Regions from separate parts of the Mesorhizobium sp. KACC 23794 genome, predicted to be linked through region 2. Evidence: predicted binding sites of a transcription regulator. Region 2 holds the regulator's gene; the other holds the start of a gene.
What was found. The regulator PhoB, encoded in region 2, activates phosphate uptake and scavenging genes when phosphate is short. The targets are predictions, from matches to a motif close to TGTCATNNANCTGTCAT.
Positions count from the first base shown of each region.

Region 1 (7,856 bases), 2.4 Mb from region 2:
TTGCCTTCTGAAGCGGTTCGAAGCCGCATGACAGAATCAGGAGGTTCCCATGAGAATGACTCTTGCTGCAGCGGCGATCCTGCTGGCCGGCGCCGGTGCCGGGTGGGCACAGACGCCAGGCGGTTCCTGCGGCGACGTGATCAACAATCCGGCTGCAACTTGCCCGTCAGTGATGGCGCCCAGCGCCGGTGGATCGTTCAATTCGGGAACGGCGAGTTCAGGCGGATCGGGCGGCCCTGTCATCGACAATGAGGTGACCGGTTCGATCATCGAAGACGACACGCCGAACCCCACCCTTCCCAGCGTGGGCGCATCCAGGGAAATGCCGCCGCTTGAGGTGCCCATCGACCCGCTCGGCCAGAATGTCGGACAGAACCCGTATGGCGGCGGCAACCAGATCGGCATTCCGAGAACCGCGCCCTTCGGCAACAATGGGATAGGCTTGTCCTCGGGCGGAATCACCTCGCCGTCGATCAAGTAACCACACCTACCTTCGTGGGGCGGACTGCTGGCCGGATGCCGGCGGCTTTTGCGGCAAGCGCAATCTCATACCAACGGTCAATGCCAAAGGCCGTTGGTATCACATGTCCCCGAGCCGCTGCTTGAACCGGTCGATCAGCCAGCTGGCTGCCGGGCCCGGCGGCTTGTCGGCGCGATGGAAAGCGTAAAGCGAATAGGGCCTGACAGGATAGGGCTCGAGGTCGAGCACGACGAGGCGACCAGCGGCCACGTCATCGGCGATCATCCATGACGGCAAGCCGCCCCACCCGAGGCCGGACAGGATGAGCCGGTATTTCGTGTTCATGTCGGTCATGCGCCACGTGCGATAGGCGAACACGCCGAAGTCGCGGCCTTTGGTCATCTTCGTCGGATCCGAGACGACCAACTGGATATGCTCGCGAGCCGCCGACAGCGGCACTCGCCCAGGATAGACTGCCAGAGGATGACTAGGCGCCGCCACTGGTGTCATGGAAGCGCTGCCGATCCGGATGGAGACGAGGCCTGGCGCCAGCACCACGGGCGGACCGCCGAAGGTGACGTCGCTCTGCCGCTCCAGAAGCTGATCCCACACGATGCCGAGCGCGCCGACGCTGAGAACCAAGGCAACGGTAGGGAACTGGGCTTCGAAGGCGTTCAAGACATCGATCAGCGCAGGCGACGGCAGGGTCACGTCGACGGCGATGGAGAGCTCGGCTTCCAGCCCGGCATGCAGCCCCTCCGCAAGAGCACGGATATCCTGAAGGACGCCGATCATGCGACGGGCATCAGGCAACATCGCCTCGCCCGCCGCCGTCAGCGTCGGTTCGCGCGTGCCGGCACGGGAGAAGAGTTTCAGCTCCAGCTGCGCCTCGAGGTTGGCGATGGTGTAGCTGATCACCGACTGCGCCCGGTTCAGACGGCGCCCTGCAGCCGAGAAACTGCCTGTCTCGGCAATGGTCAGGAATGTCAGCAACTGGTCGAGGGTCGGATTGGCCTGCATGATGCATCCAAAATATCGATATGTTGGATAGAGATTTTCCCGATTTTTATAATGGATAGCGCCTCCTATCTCAATGCCTGGCGGCCCGAGACGTTGGCCGGTCATGATTGAAGGAAAACGGCAATGTCCATTCTGCTTGTCACATCGAGCCCGCGCGGCGAAGCCTCGCTCTCCACGAAGGTTGCAACCGAACTCGCCGAGGAACTGCACAAGGCCCTGCCCGGCAGTTCCGTCGTCACCCGCGATCTCGTGAAGAACCCGCTTCCGCATATCGAGCCGGCCTATGCGTCCGGCATCTATACGCCGCCCGAGTCACGCGACGCCCACCAGTCGGAGGTCGTAGGCGTGTCCGACCACGCCATCGACGAATTACTGTCTGCAGATCACATCATCCTGTCGACCGGCATGATCAATTTCGGCATTTCCTCGACGCTGAAATCATGGATCGATCACATCGCCCGCTCCGGCAAGACGTTCTCCTATGGCGAGAACGGCCCGAGGGGCCTCGTGACCGGCAAGAAGGTCTATATCGTGCTTGCGTCGGGGGGCATCTATTCCGAAGGCCCGTCGGCGGTATACGACTTCGCCATTCCCTATCTGAAGTCCGTCCTCGGCTTCATCGGCATCACCGACGTCGAAGTGATCCGCATCGAAGGCGTAGGAATGGGCGAGGATGCGGTCAGCCAGGCGCTGGCGAAGGCCACCGCCTCGGTCCGGGAACTGGCGGCAAGGCCCTTTGCAAAGGCGGCCTGACCGGAGAGGACTTGCCTCCCCGGCCCGTTGCTGCATCCCGGCTGGGAATTGCCTTGCAACTCGCTTCCGTCACCCAAGCGTGATGCGGTACTTCGCAAACCCGTTCTCGCCGTCGCCGGCCGCCTCGATCTTCACCGCCTTCTGGTCGGCGATGAAATCCTTGGCCTTGGGGCCGGTCTCGAACAGCACCGAGGTGTTCGCCAGCGGCGAAAAGCTCCAGTTGGCATCAGCCGAGGGATTGATCGTGCCTTCGGCGATGATGTAGCGCACGATCACGTCGCGATTTGTATCCGGCGCCTCGAAGATGATCTTCGAGGCGTTGATCTCCGGGAAATTGCCGCCGCCGCCGGCCCGGTAATTATTGGTGGCGACGACGAACTTTTGGGCCGGGTCGATCGGTTTTCCGTCGAACATCAGGTCGGCGATGCGCTCGGACGAGGCATTTACCACCCCACCCTTCGGATCGTATTTCGGCGGCTGCGACAGGTCGATCCTGTAGGTAACGCCGTCGATCACGTCGAAATTGTAGGACGGGAAATCGAGGTTGATCAGCGCCTGGTCGGCTTTGCCGGCCTCGACCGTGTTGAAGATGCCGGCCGACATCTCCAGCCACTCCTTCACCTGCGCGCCGTTGATTTCCACGGCGCGCACCGTGTTCGGATAGAGATAAAGGTCCGCGACATTCTTGATTGCGATGTCGCCGGCGGGGACATCGGTATAATAATCCGGCCCGCCGCGCCCGCCCGACTTGAAGGGCGCCGCTGCCGACAGGACCGGCAGGTCCTTCCACTGCGTTTCCTTGAGCAGGTCCTTGATGTACCAGGTCTGCGCCTGGCTGACGATCTGCACGGACGGGTCGTCGGCGACCAGCGCGAAGTAGGAATAGAGCGGCGCGGAGGTCTTGCCGACCGGCCGCCTGACATAGGCGAGCGTCGCCTCGTGGTCTTCTTTCAGCGCCTCGACGATGCGCGGATCGTCAGCGACGGTGGCCTTGTTCTTGTTCTCGACGCGCTCATAGATCGGCCGCGCTTCCGACGTCGCCGAAACGATCCTCCATTTCGAGCCGTCGCGCTCCAGCAAGAGGTCGATCAGGCCCATATGCGAGCCCCAGAAACCGCCCATCACCGCGGGCTTGCCCTGCAGCGTGCCGGCGGCCGTGTCGACGCCGGCCAATTCCTGAAAATCCTTCTTGCCGGGGAAAACAAGATGCTGGTGACCGGTGAAGACGGCATCGATGCCCTCCACGCCGGCGACGAAGAAGGAAGCGTTCTCCATCATGTCGCCCTGCTTCACGTCGATGCCGGAATGCGACAGCGCGATCACGACGTCGGCGCCCTCCTCCCTGATCTGCGGCACCCAGGCTTTCGCCGCCTCGACGATGTCGCGGGTGACGACGTTGCCGGTCAGGTTCTTGGCGTCCCACAGCATGATCTGCGGCGGCACGAAGCCGATGACGCCGATTTTTATCGGCTGTTCAGAGCCGGAGCCGTCCTTGATGGACTTTTCGAGGATGACATAGGGCTTGAGATAGAGCTTGTCCTCGCGCGGATTGGCGGCGAGTTCGGTTCCGCGCACCAGATTGGCGCAGACGAAGGGGAAATTCGCTCCCGCCAGCACCTTGTCGAGGAACGACAGGCCGTAGTTGAACTCGTGGTTGCCGAGCGTCGAGCATTCGTAGCCGAGCAGGTTCATGCCCTTCATGACCGGATGGAGATCGCCCTCCTTCATGCCCTTCTCATAGGCGATGTAGTCGCCCATCGGATTGCCCTGCAAAAGATCGCCATTGTCGATCAGCATGGCGTTGGTGGCTTCCTTGCGCACCGCGTCGATCAGCGAGGCCGTGCGCGACAGGCCCATCGTGTCGTTTGGTTTGTCGGCGTAGTAATCGTAGGGCAGCACGTTCACATGGATGTCGGTGGTCTCCATGATGCGCAGATGCGCCTGGTTGGCCTGGGCGCGGGCCGAAAACGGATGGAGCACGATGAGCGCCGTCGCGGCGGCACCGCTCGCCAGGAACGAGCGGCGGGAAAGAGACAAGGAACCGGACATGTTTTCTCCTCGAAGATAAGTCGGCAAACGACCCCAGCCTGAAGCCCAAGTCTTGCGCCGATCATCGCCCGAGTCCAGCAGATACGGGTGACCATGGCGTGACAGCGGACGACTTGTCGACCGCGCGGGAGCCAGTACGGGCCTTGTTGACACCGGCAAATGCGTGGCCCAGTCTCCGTTCCTCCAGGGTGACAAAGCGAGGCGCCGCACGTGACCCAGCTTTCTCCGCAGGTCAGCCCGACCTTACTGCCGCGTCGGCCGCAACCCAGCCGCCCGCCCGGCCCGCGCGGCATTCCGCTGCTCGGCAACTCCTTGCAGTTCGGCCGCGACGAACTCGGCTTCCTCACCCAGACGCAGCGCATCTTCGGCGACCTGGTCAGCTACGATCTCGCCGGATGGCCGTCGGTACTGGTCAACAGATCGGACGACATCGAAAAGATCCTGGTCAAGGATCACCAGAATTTCATCAAGAACCGGGTCATCTGGCGGCATGTGACGGCGGTGTTCGGCAAGGGATTGCTGACCGCCGAGGGCGAATTGTGGCAGCGCAACCGCCGGCTGGCGGCACCCGCCTTCGCAGGCCAGCAGTTGCAAGGGTATGGACCCGACATCGTGGCGCTGGCGAGGAGTGCTGCCGGCGGATGGAAGGCTAGCGAAATCCGCGACATGCATGCGGAGATGATGGCGCTGACGCTGCGGATCGCGGCCAAGGCCTTCATGAACTCCGAGGTGGAGCAGGACATCGCCGACATGGACCATGCCGTCCACGACCTCACGGTCGAGATTGCTTCCAGGTTCAAGCGGCCCGTGGTCATTCCGGACTGGGTGCCGCTACCCGGCCACATCCGCTACCGGCGCGCCATCGCCACCGGCGAGCGGATCATCGCCCGCATGATCGACGAACGCCGCGCCCACGGCTACCACGGCCGCCAGGATTTCCTGTCGCGGCTGATGGCGGCAAAAGACGAATCCGAACAAGGCATGTCGGACAGCCAGTTGCGCGACGAGACCCTGACGCTGCTGCTGGCCGGCCACGAAACGACGGCGCTGGCGCTTTCGTGGAGTTTTTACCTGATCGGCCAGGACGCCGAGGTAGCGCAACGGCTCGCCGCCGAAATCGACGAGGCGCTGGGCGGCCGCGACGCGACGGCGGAGGACCTGCCGCACCTGAAATTTACGGAAAGCGTGGTGCTGGAAGCCATGCGGCTCTATCCGCCGGCCTGGGCGATCGGCCGCGAATCCACCGGCCCGTTCCATCTCGGCGGCTATGAGTTCGGCCCCGGCACGACCATCTTCATCTCGCCCTGGGTGCTGCATCGCGACCCGCGCCATTTCGAGGATCCGGAAACTTTTCGGCCGGAACGCTGGCTGGACGGGCTGGCGCGGCGGCTGCCGAGGTTTGCCTACATGCCGTTCGGCGGCGGCCCGCGCATCTGCATCGGCCAGCGCTTCGCCATGATGGAAGCCATCCTCGTCCTCGCGACGATCGTCCAGCATTTCGGCGTGGAATGGCAGCGCGACCGGCCGACCACACTGTTTCCATCCATCACCTTGCGCCCCAGGGACGGAGTGTGGGTAAAGCTGCTGCCGAAAGAGGCGGCCAGCCGGCCGCACTGACCGGACCGCTGGCAAGGTCGACCTGCGACGTCGCAAACACGACCGCGGCGGGGCGGCCCGACGCCTAGGCTCCGCAGGTCAATTGGCGGAGCCGGTCACGATGTCGCAACAGGCTGGACAGGATCGCGTGACAGGGACGTCCGACCTGTCGCGCTGGCGAAAAGCCGAACGCGAGCGGTTGATCGGCGAGCGCCTCGCCATCGCGGCGGACGCGCGGCAGGCCATGTCCGAACGCATCGCCGTCCTGCTGAGCGAAACGATTGGCGATCTCGAAGGACGGACCGTCAGCCTCTACTGGCCGTTCCGCGGAGAGCCCGACCTGCGTCCGTGGATGAGGACCGTCATCGCCGGCGGCGGACGGATCGCGCTTCCGGTCGTCATCGAAAAGGCGCACCCGCTGGTCTTCCGCGCCTATGCGCCGGGCGATCCGCTGGAAAAAGGCGTATGGAACATACCGGTTCCGGCCGCCGGTCCTCCGGTCATCCCGGACATCGTGATTGCGCCGCTGGTCGGCTTCGATCCGCAGAACTACCGGCTCGGCTATGGCGGCGGCTTCTTCGACCGGACGCTGGCGTCCCTGCCGGCAAAGCCGCTGACGATCGGCGTCGGTTATGCGATGCAGGCCGTTCCGACGATCCGCCCGCAGCCGTACGACATACCCATGGACCGGATCGTCACGGCGACCCCGGTGACCGGCTCCCCTGGGTGATCAGCCGGGCGCTGCGCTGGCCGGTCGCGTAGATCCACAGCCAGCTCAGGCTCACCGCGAGACGATAGCGGAAACCGATCAGGTAATAGATGTGGGCGATGCCCCACAGCCACCAGGCGGGCCAGCCGGTCATCCGGAACCAGCCGAAATCGATCGCGGCCGCCCGTTTGCCGATGGTGGCGAGGTCGCCGCTGTGTTTGTAGCGGAACGGACGCGACGCGGCGTCGCCGCCAAGCCTCGCCCGCACGGTCGCGGCGACATGACGGCCCTGCTGTTTTGCCGCCGGCGCAACGCCGGGAACCAGCTTTCCGTCTTCCCACGCGACGTGCGCGGCGTCGCCGACGACAAAGACGTCCGGGTGGCCCGGAACCGAAAGGTCCGCCTCCACCAGCGTGCGCCCGGCGCGGTCGCTCTCGGCGCCCAGCCATTGCGCCGCGGGCGAGGCGGCGACGCCGGCGGCCCAGATGATCGTCCGGGCGGGCAGCAGCCGGCCGGCAAACGTCACGCCCTCGGCGCTGCATTCGGTGACGGGATGACCGAACTCGATGGTTACACCCAGCCTTTCCAGGGCCGTCCTGGCATAGGCGGAGAGCACCGGCTTGAAACCGGCGAGAACCCGCTCGCCGGCTTCGATCAGGACGACCCTCGCCTCCCGCGTGTCGATATTACGGAACTCCTCCCGCAACGTCTCGTGCGCCAGTTCGGCAATGGTGCCGGCAAGTTCCACGCCGGTCGGGCCGCCGCCGATGATCACGAAAGTCAGCAGAGCGGCACGAACTTGCGGGTCCGGCTCGCGCTCGGCCTTCTCGAACGCAACCAGGATGCGCCGGCGAATGGTGGTGGCATCCTCGATCGTCTTCAACCCGGGCGCGAACGGCTCCCATTCGTCATGGTCGAAATAGGCATGCCGCGCCCCGGTCGCCAGCACCAGCGTATCGTAGGCGATGGAGCTTCCGTCATCCAGCAGCACGCGCTTGCCCGCCGTGTCCACACCCGTGACTTCGGCCAGCAGCGTGGTGACATCCTTGCGCTTCCTGAGCAGGTGGCGGATCGGCCATGCGATTTCGGATGTCGCAAGTGACGTGGTCGCGACCTGATAGAGCAAGGGCTGGAACAGATGGTGGTTGCGCTGGTCGATCAGCGTGACGCGAGCCCCCGAGTTTTTCAGGCCTGCGACGGTCTCCAATCCCCCGAAACCCGCACCGACAACGACGACATGGTGTTGCTGCGCGTTCATCGCATTATCCG
Region 1 covers NZ_CP197465.1:3,452,198-3,460,053, reverse strand. The annotation lists gene ACSBOB_RS16905 (hypothetical protein) at 50-481, shown strand; gene ACSBOB_RS16900 (LysR family transcriptional regulator) at 581-1,480, opposite strand; gene ACSBOB_RS16895 (FMN-dependent NADH-azoreductase) at 1,604-2,233, shown strand; gene ACSBOB_RS16890 (bifunctional 2',3'-cyclic-nucleotide 2'-phosphodiesterase/3'-nucleotidase) at 2,303-4,282, opposite strand; gene ACSBOB_RS16885 (cytochrome P450) at 4,493-5,899, shown strand; gene ACSBOB_RS16880 (5-formyltetrahydrofolate cyclo-ligase) at 6,000-6,608, shown strand; gene ACSBOB_RS16875 (NAD(P)/FAD-dependent oxidoreductase) at 6,574-7,845, opposite strand.
Region 1: the regulator PhoB is predicted to act here: its motif matches at 4,370-4,386, upstream of ACSBOB_RS16890 (bifunctional 2',3'-cyclic-nucleotide 2'-phosphodiesterase/3'-nucleotidase).

Region 2 (7,856 bases):
TGAAGGTCGCCACCGTCTCCGGCATCGTGCCTTCGACCGAGACGATCGCCAAGGGTGAGTATCCCGTGTCGCGTCCGCTGTATTTCTACGTGAAGAAGGCGCATCTCGGCGTCGTTCCGGGCCTGAAGGAATATGTCGAGTTCTTCCTCGACGACCAGATGGTCGGCCCGGAGAGCCCGCTCGCCGAATACGGCCTGGTTGCCGCTCCGGACGCCGAGCGCCAGCAGCAGCGCGACGACTTCGCCGCCGGCAAGACCATGTAACGATCGAAGTGGCCGCGCGGCTTCCGGCCGCGCGGCGACCCCTGTTGTTTGTTTGCTCTCCCTTTCCTGCCGCATGCGCCGGGAGTCCCATCTATGCCGATGACCTATTTTGTCGCCATCATCGTCGTGATCGGCGTGGTCGCCTATTTCATCGGCCGCCAGCGTGCCGCAGTGCATACGGGCGGCGCGGTCAAGCAGCACTCGCGTCCGCATTATCACGCCTGGTGGGCGTTCCTGCTCGCTGTCATGCCGGCCCTGCTTTTCCTCGCCGTCTGGAGCATCGGCTCCTCGATCTATATCGAGCGCCATGTCGAGGCCCAGCTTCCGGCGCAGACGGCGGACAGCGCGGTGCCGAACCGCAGCCTCGAACTCGGCCTGGTGAAAAGCCTCGCCAACGGCCTGAGAAGGCTCGATGCGACCACCCGTGACAATCTGCCCGAGACCTTCGCCGAGCTGCAGCCGCTTCTGATCGCCAAGGGCGTCGCGCTGGCGCCCGACACGCAGGACTACATGATCCCGGTCGCCGTCGCGACCAACCGCGCCAGCGACAATCTCCGGCTTACCGGTGGCGTGCTTGGCCTGATCCTGTCGCTTGCCGGCGCGGCCTTCGCCGTCCGCGGCATCCAGCCCAGGACGCGGGCGCGCAACAATGTCGAGCGCGTCGTGCTGTGGGCGCTGCTCGGCTCGTCGACCATCGCCATCCTGACCACAGTCGGCATCGTGCTGTCGATGCTGTTCGAGACCTTTCATTTCTTCACATCGGTGCCGCTCGCCGACTTCTTCTTCGGCGTGGTCTGGGATCCGCGCTTCGCCGCGGCCGGCGCCGGCGACTCGGCCGGTCAGTTCGGCCTGATCCCGCTGCTGGCCGGAACGCTCTACATCGCGCTGGTGGCGCTTCTGGTCGCGGTGCCGGTCGGCCTGCTGTCCGCGGTCTACATGGCCGAATACGCCTCGCGCCGGGTTCGCGGCATCGTCAAGCCGACACTGGAACTGCTGGCCGGCATCCCCACCATCGTCTACGGCATCTTCGCGGTGGTCACGCTCGGGCCGTTCCTGCGTGATCTCAGCGCGGCGCTCACCGGCGGTTCGCCCTTCATCCAGGCGCAGTCGATCTTCACAGCGGGCCTGGTCATGGGGATCATGCTGATCCCGGTGGTGTCGTCGCTGTCGGACGACATCATCACCGCGGTGCCGCGCGCCATGCGTGACGGTTCGCTGGGGCTGGGGGCGACGCGCTCCGAGACCATCAAGCGGGTCATCCTGCCGGCGGCGCTTCCCGGCATCGTCGGCGCCATCCTGCTGACCGCGTCCCGCGCCATCGGCGAGACGATGATCGTGGTGCTCGCCGCCGGCGTCGCCGCCAACCTGACGCTCAATCCGTTCGAGGCGATGACCACCATCACCGTCAAGATCGTCAACCAGCTCACCGGCGATCTCGAGTTCAACTCGCCGCAGACGCTGGTCGCCTTCGCGCTCGGCATCACCCTCTTCGTGGTGACGCTCATCATGAACATCGTCGCCCTCTACATCGTGCGCAAATATCGGGAGCAGTACGAATGACCGCCGCCACGCTGGACAGCCTGCCGATCGCCAAGGCGCCGGCACGCCGCGACATCGGCCTGAAACGGCGCTACGCCGCCGAGACCCGCTTCCGCTGGTACGGCCGCATCGCTATCTCCGTCGGCATCGTCTTCCTCGCCATCATGCTGATCACCATCTTCAGCAAAGGCTATACCTCGTTCATGCAGACGTCGGTGCTGCTGCCGATCACCTTCGACGCTAAGGTGATCGATCCGCAGGACAAGCGGGCGACCGACCCGAATGTACTGGTTACCGCCAACTATCCGAACCTGGCGCGCGACGCGCTCGCTGCAAAGCTCGGCATCTCGCCCGACGACAAGCCGCAGTTCGCGGCGCTGCGCGGCTTCCTCTCCGAGGGCGTGCGCACGCAGCTTCGCGACATGGTCATCGCCGACCCTTCGATCATCGGCACCACCCGCGACATCTGGGTGCTGGCCAGCGCCAATATCGACTCGGCGTATAAAGGCCAGATCGACCTCAACGTCGCCGAGGGCAACCGCAAGGTTTCCGACCGGCAGGTCGCGCTGATCGACAAGCTGCGCGCCGAAGGCGCGATGACGGGCAAGTTCAACACGGGCCTGTTCTTCAACGGCGCGTCGAGCCGCCCCGAGATGGCCGGCATGGGCGTCGCCATCATCGGCTCGTTCTACATGATGGTGATCGTGCTGCTGCTGGCGCTGCCGATCGGCGTCGCCGCCTCCATCTACCTGGAGGAGTTCGCCAAGAAGACGAGGCTGACCGACATCATCGAGGTCAACATCAACAACCTCGCCGCCGTGCCGTCCATCGTCTTCGGCCTGCTCGGCCTGGCGGTGTTCATCAACTTCCTCGGCATGCCGCGCTCGGCGGCCCTGGTCGGCGGCCTGGTGCTGACCCTGATGACGCTGCCCACCATCATCATCGCCACCCGCGCAGCCCTCGCCGCCGTGCCGCCGTCGATCCGCTCGGCAGCTCTCGGCCTCGGCGCCTCGAAGACGCAGGCTGTGTTCCAGCACGTGCTGCCGCTCGCCACCCCCGGCATCTTGACCGGTACGATCATCGGTCTGGCGCGTGCGCTGGGCGAGACCGCGCCGCTTCTGCTCATCGGTATGGTCGCTTTCGTCGCCGACTATCCGACGACGCCGCTCGACCCGGCAACCGCGCTGCCGGTGCAGATCTACATGTGGGCGAACGAGGCCGAGCGCGCCTTCGTCGAGCGCATGTCGGGCGCCATCATCATCCTTCTGGTGTTCCTCATGGCGATGAACATCACCGCAATCGTGCTCAGGCGCCGTTTCGAGCGTCGCTGGTAGACGGAGAGCAGGTTCCCATGAACATCATGACCGAACAGAAACTGGAACAGGCAGTGAGCGGCAGCATGACTGCGAAACCCAACGAAGTGATCAAGATGCAGGGCCGCAAGGTTGGCGTTTTCTACGGGCCGAAGCAGGCGCTGTTCGACGTCGAACTCGACGTCCGGCAGAACCAGGTGACGGCGCTGATCGGCCCGTCGGGCTGCGGCAAGTCGACCTTCCTGCGGTGCCTCAACCGCATGAACGACACGATCGACTCGGCGCGCGTCACCGGCAAGATCACGCTCGACAACGAAGACATCTACGATCCCAAGATCGACGTGGTGGAACTCAGGGCCCGCGTCGGCATGGTGTTCCAAAAACCCAATCCGTTCCCTAAGTCGATCTACGAGAACGTCGCCTACGGGCCGAAGATCCATGGCCTCGCCAAGAGCAAGGCCGACCTCGACGGAATCGTCGAGTCCAGCCTGAAGAAAGCGGCTCTCTGGAACGAGGCCAAGGACCGTTTGAACGAGCCGGGCACCGGCCTTTCCGGCGGCCAGCAGCAGCGTCTCTGCATCGCCCGCGCCATCGCGGTGTCGCCTGAAGTCATCCTGATGGACGAGCCCTGCTCGGCGCTCGACCCGATCGCCACCGCGAAGGTGGAGGAACTGATCGACGAGCTGCGCGCCAACTACACGATCGTCATCGTCACCCACTCCATGCAGCAGGCGGCGCGCGTGTCGCAGCGCACCGCCATGTTCCATCTGGGCTACCTGGTCGAGGAAGGGGCGACGGACAAGATGTTCACCAACCCCGACGACAAGCGCACGCAGGACTACATCACCGGCCGCTTCGGCTAGGAACCGCGTCGAAATGCGTGATGACGGGCTGCAAATGTTGAGGTTCTGCGCTTCCGGTGCTCACGTACTAAAATGTACGCTCCGCTCCGGTTCTCGAACCTCACCATTTTCGCCTCGTCCTGACGCATTTCGCTCGCGGTTCCCCGGTGCTTCCATGAATTTTGGAGTTATTTGATGCGCGAACACACAGTTGCCTCGTTTGACGAGGATCTGAAACAGATCGACCAGCTGATCCGCGACATGGCGGGCCTGTCGAGTTCGATGGTCGGCGATTCGATCCGGGCGCTGCTGCACACCGACACGGCGGCGGCGCAGCGGATCATCTCCGAAGATACCGTCATGGACGCCAAGCAGCGCGAGCTGGATGACCGGGCGATCACGCTGATCGCCAAGCGCCAGCCGATGGCGCAAGATCTGCGCGCCGTGCTCGGCGCCATCCGCATGGCCGGCGACCTCGAACGCATCGGCGATCTTGCCAAGAACGTCGCCAAGCGCGTCGGCGCGATCGGCGAAGGCGCCACGCCGCGCGGCCTGTCGCACGGCATCGACGACATGGCGACGCTGGTGCTCGCCCAGATCGAAGGCGTGGTCGCCGCCTATACCGGGCGCCGGCCCAGCGAACTCGACCGGCTGCGCGCCGAGGATGAGAAGGTCGACCTCAAGTATACTTCGGTGTTCCGCGAACTCCTGACCTATATGATGGAGGATCCGCGCAACATCACCGCCTGCACGCACCTCCTGTTCTGCGCCAAGAATTTGGAACGCATCGGCGACCACGTGACCAACATCGCGGAAAACGCCTATTATGTCCTGACCGGTTCGCAGCTTCCGGCGAACCGCCCGAAACTCGACGAGACGGCAACGACCGTCCTCGCCGAATAACGGCAAGCGAGGCGCGATGATCGCTCCGAAGGTGATGGTGGTCGAGGACGAGGAGCCGTTGGGCGTCCTCCTCCGCTACAATCTGGAATCGGAAGGCTATCAGGTCGAAGTCGTCATGCGCGGCGACGAGGCGGAAATCCGCCTGCAGGAGAACGTGCCCGACCTGCTGGTGCTCGACTGGATGCTGCCGGCGGTGTCCGGCATAGAACTCTGTCGGCGGCTCAGGATGCGGCCCGAAACCGAGCGGCTGCCGATCATCATGCTGACGGCGCGTGGCGAGGAGAGCGACCGGGTGCGCGGGCTGGCTACGGGGGCCGACGACTATCTGGTAAAACCGTTCTCGACGCCGGAATTCGTGGCCCGTGTGAAGGCGCTGCTGCGGCGTGCCAAGCCGGAGGTGCTGTCTTCGGTGCTGAAGGTCGGCGACATCGTGCTCGACCGGGAATCCCACCGCGTCTATCGCAAGAAGAGCGAGATCAGGCTCGGGCCGACAGAATTCCGGCTGCTCGAATTCATGATGCGGCATCCCGGCCGGGTGTTTTCGCGCGGGCAACTGCTCGACAATGTCTGGGGCGAGACGATCTACATCGACGAGCGGACCGTCGACGTGCATGTCGGCCGGCTGCGCAAGGCGGTCAACACCGGCCGGCTGCCGGACGTCATCCGTACGGTGCGCGGCGCCGGCTATTCCATAAGCGAAGAATGATTGCCCATCCCGTCGCGGTTCCGCGGCGGGCGTCATTCCTGCGCAATCTCATTCCTTCAACATTGCTCGGCGCGCTACCTCGCCGCATTAGCGTTTTGTTATCCTTAACTCGCTACTCTGGCAGGCATGAAGGCTCCGGGAAACCATATGCAAATCCTGCCCAAGGATCGGAACATCGCCGAGATGGACGCCCTCATGGACGCCCAGGACGACCGCAAGACCAAGCTGGTCGACCGCCGCGCCATCCATGAATCGGTCTCCTATCTCAGAAGCCACGGCTTCGACACCGAAGAAGTCCAGCGCTGCCTGGTCCGCTATTTCTACGTCGACCTCGACCTGCTCAACGAAGCACTGACCGAGCACTGAGACCGACGTCGGTTAACCCTGACCGCCATTGGCATAGGCATACCAACACCCCCCGCAAAGCGCAGCTGGCGGGTGGCGTTCGAATCCTCAACAAGTCAGAGCCCGATCCGAAAGCCGGGCGGGTCGGCTCGGCGGGTCTTTTAGCCGCCGCCCCAGCGGTCACGACGTATCGATGAGCCCCGCCCCGCTGCAAGCCATTGCGCGCCGCGCCCTCATTGCGTGATCCTGCCAAGCCATCGCCGATCCGTTTTGCGCAAGACGCCGGTTCGGCCCGCCGCGAAACAGCCGCAGTCCGGCGAAAAAACCCTGCAAGCCGCCGAAGACGACGGCTAGCGCGCGGAAGCAGCGGGCGAGCCGCAAAGCCTCGGCGCAGCCATCGGCATCCGCCCCGCCGACCGCAGCCGCTGGCAAGGCAAGCGCGCCGCCAGCCTGCTCGATAGCAAACGCCCGCGCAACGGCCTCGGCCGGCCGCAAGAGCGCCAACACCAGAACGCGAATCCAGAGCGGCAGGACGCAAAGGAACTCGGCCAGAACGGCGAGCCTGAGCAGCACCGCTGCGATGCCCTTCAGCGTCTCCTGCTCATTTTCGCGTTCCGCCCGGTCCATTCCAGCCTCCGTTCGGAAAGCACAATAGCAGAGAGGCGGAAAAGAGCAAGGAAACTTTTCCTATATCCCTCCGACATTGTATTGCATCAGCGTGGAAAATCCGGCAATGCCCGATACCGGCGGCGGTCAAATTCAAACGCCGTTGGTATAATCCGCTCTTCCCCGGCCGCGAATAAATTCGCTATCCCGACGGCATGCTGATAGCATCTTGCGATCGGCAGCCTTTTTTAGGGCGCTGTCGATTGAGGGCTGACGATCCGCCCTGGCCCCAGCCGGGAAGTAGGACGTCATGTCTTCCAATTTTTCGTGTCGGCAGCAAGAAACGCCACCGTCCCAAAGGGATCGGGTGCCTGCTCGGCAAGGCGGTGGCTTGTGAGGTATCTCGGGCGATTGGCGGCCGAGCCCGCCGCATTGCTGCTGATCCTGCTCGCCGCCTCCGTGGTGGGATCTGCTCTCTACCTGGCCCTGAGCAGCATCACCTTCTGATTGATGGCTTGCGTAGGTCCGCGCCCGGCTCAGGCAGAAAGAATGTCCTCGATATTGTGGCCGGTCTTCTTGCGGTAGGCCCGGCGCGCCGAAACAACCTCCGTCCAGAAGTTTTGTGTCGCATGCGCCGGAGGGCCGTCGGCCGGTTCCCCCGAGGTCGAGGTGGTGACGCGGAAGTTCAGTTTCGCCGCATTGCGCAATGCCCGGATGGGCACGCCTTGTGCCCGCATTGCCGTGAAGGTGGAAGTCAGCATCGTCGTCGGTCCTGGCGCCGCTCCGCTGTGCGGAGCAATTTCATTGAACGGGCAAGGCCTGCGCGGTGAGCGCCTGCCCGCACGCCGCGGCCAGTTGGCGATTGGGCCTCTCCTCGCCGAGCGGCGTCGCCCAGCCGGCCTGCTCGACGAGCCCGGCCCGCTGGAAAGCCCTGGCGATCTTTATATCCGCCAGAATGCCGGCCGACAGCGGATCGCTCTTCGACCGCTCCAGACAGTAGGGGGTGAGGCTGGCCGCAACCGCGATCGCGGCAGCGTCGCTGGACATGCGTTGCGCGCCGCTTGCCGTCACCCAGCCGCCCCAGCTGAATCCGACGATCGCCAGAGCGAGAGCCCCCGTGCCCGCTCCGAAAAGAGCGGGAGGAACCCATTCAAGCGCATGCATGACGATGTCCGATCCTGGTGTGGACGCGCCCGCAGAATCTTGGGCGCGGCTTCAGCCTATCACCGAAACGACCGGCATGTGCGGAAATCGGCAGGGAGGCGCGGCATTACCTTTAATCGGCGGTTTTCGCCGACACGTCGACGCCCACATGCGCGGGCGGAGACCGGCGCACCTT
Region 2 covers NZ_CP197465.1:1,037,939-1,045,794, forward strand. The annotation lists gene ACSBOB_RS05270 (PstS family phosphate ABC transporter substrate-binding protein) at 1-263, shown strand, start outside; gene pstC (phosphate ABC transporter permease subunit PstC) at 363-1,823, shown strand; gene pstA (phosphate ABC transporter permease PstA) at 1,820-3,136, shown strand; gene pstB (phosphate ABC transporter ATP-binding protein PstB) at 3,154-3,978, shown strand; gene phoU (phosphate signaling complex protein PhoU) at 4,153-4,860, shown strand; gene phoB (phosphate regulon transcriptional regulator PhoB) at 4,877-5,566, shown strand; gene ACSBOB_RS05300 (hypothetical protein) at 5,714-5,932, shown strand; gene ACSBOB_RS05305 (hypothetical protein) at 6,092-6,538, opposite strand; gene ACSBOB_RS05310 (hypothetical protein) at 7,054-7,278, opposite strand; gene ACSBOB_RS05315 (hypothetical protein) at 7,319-7,681, opposite strand; gene ACSBOB_RS05320 (hypothetical protein) at 7,794-7,856, opposite strand, start outside.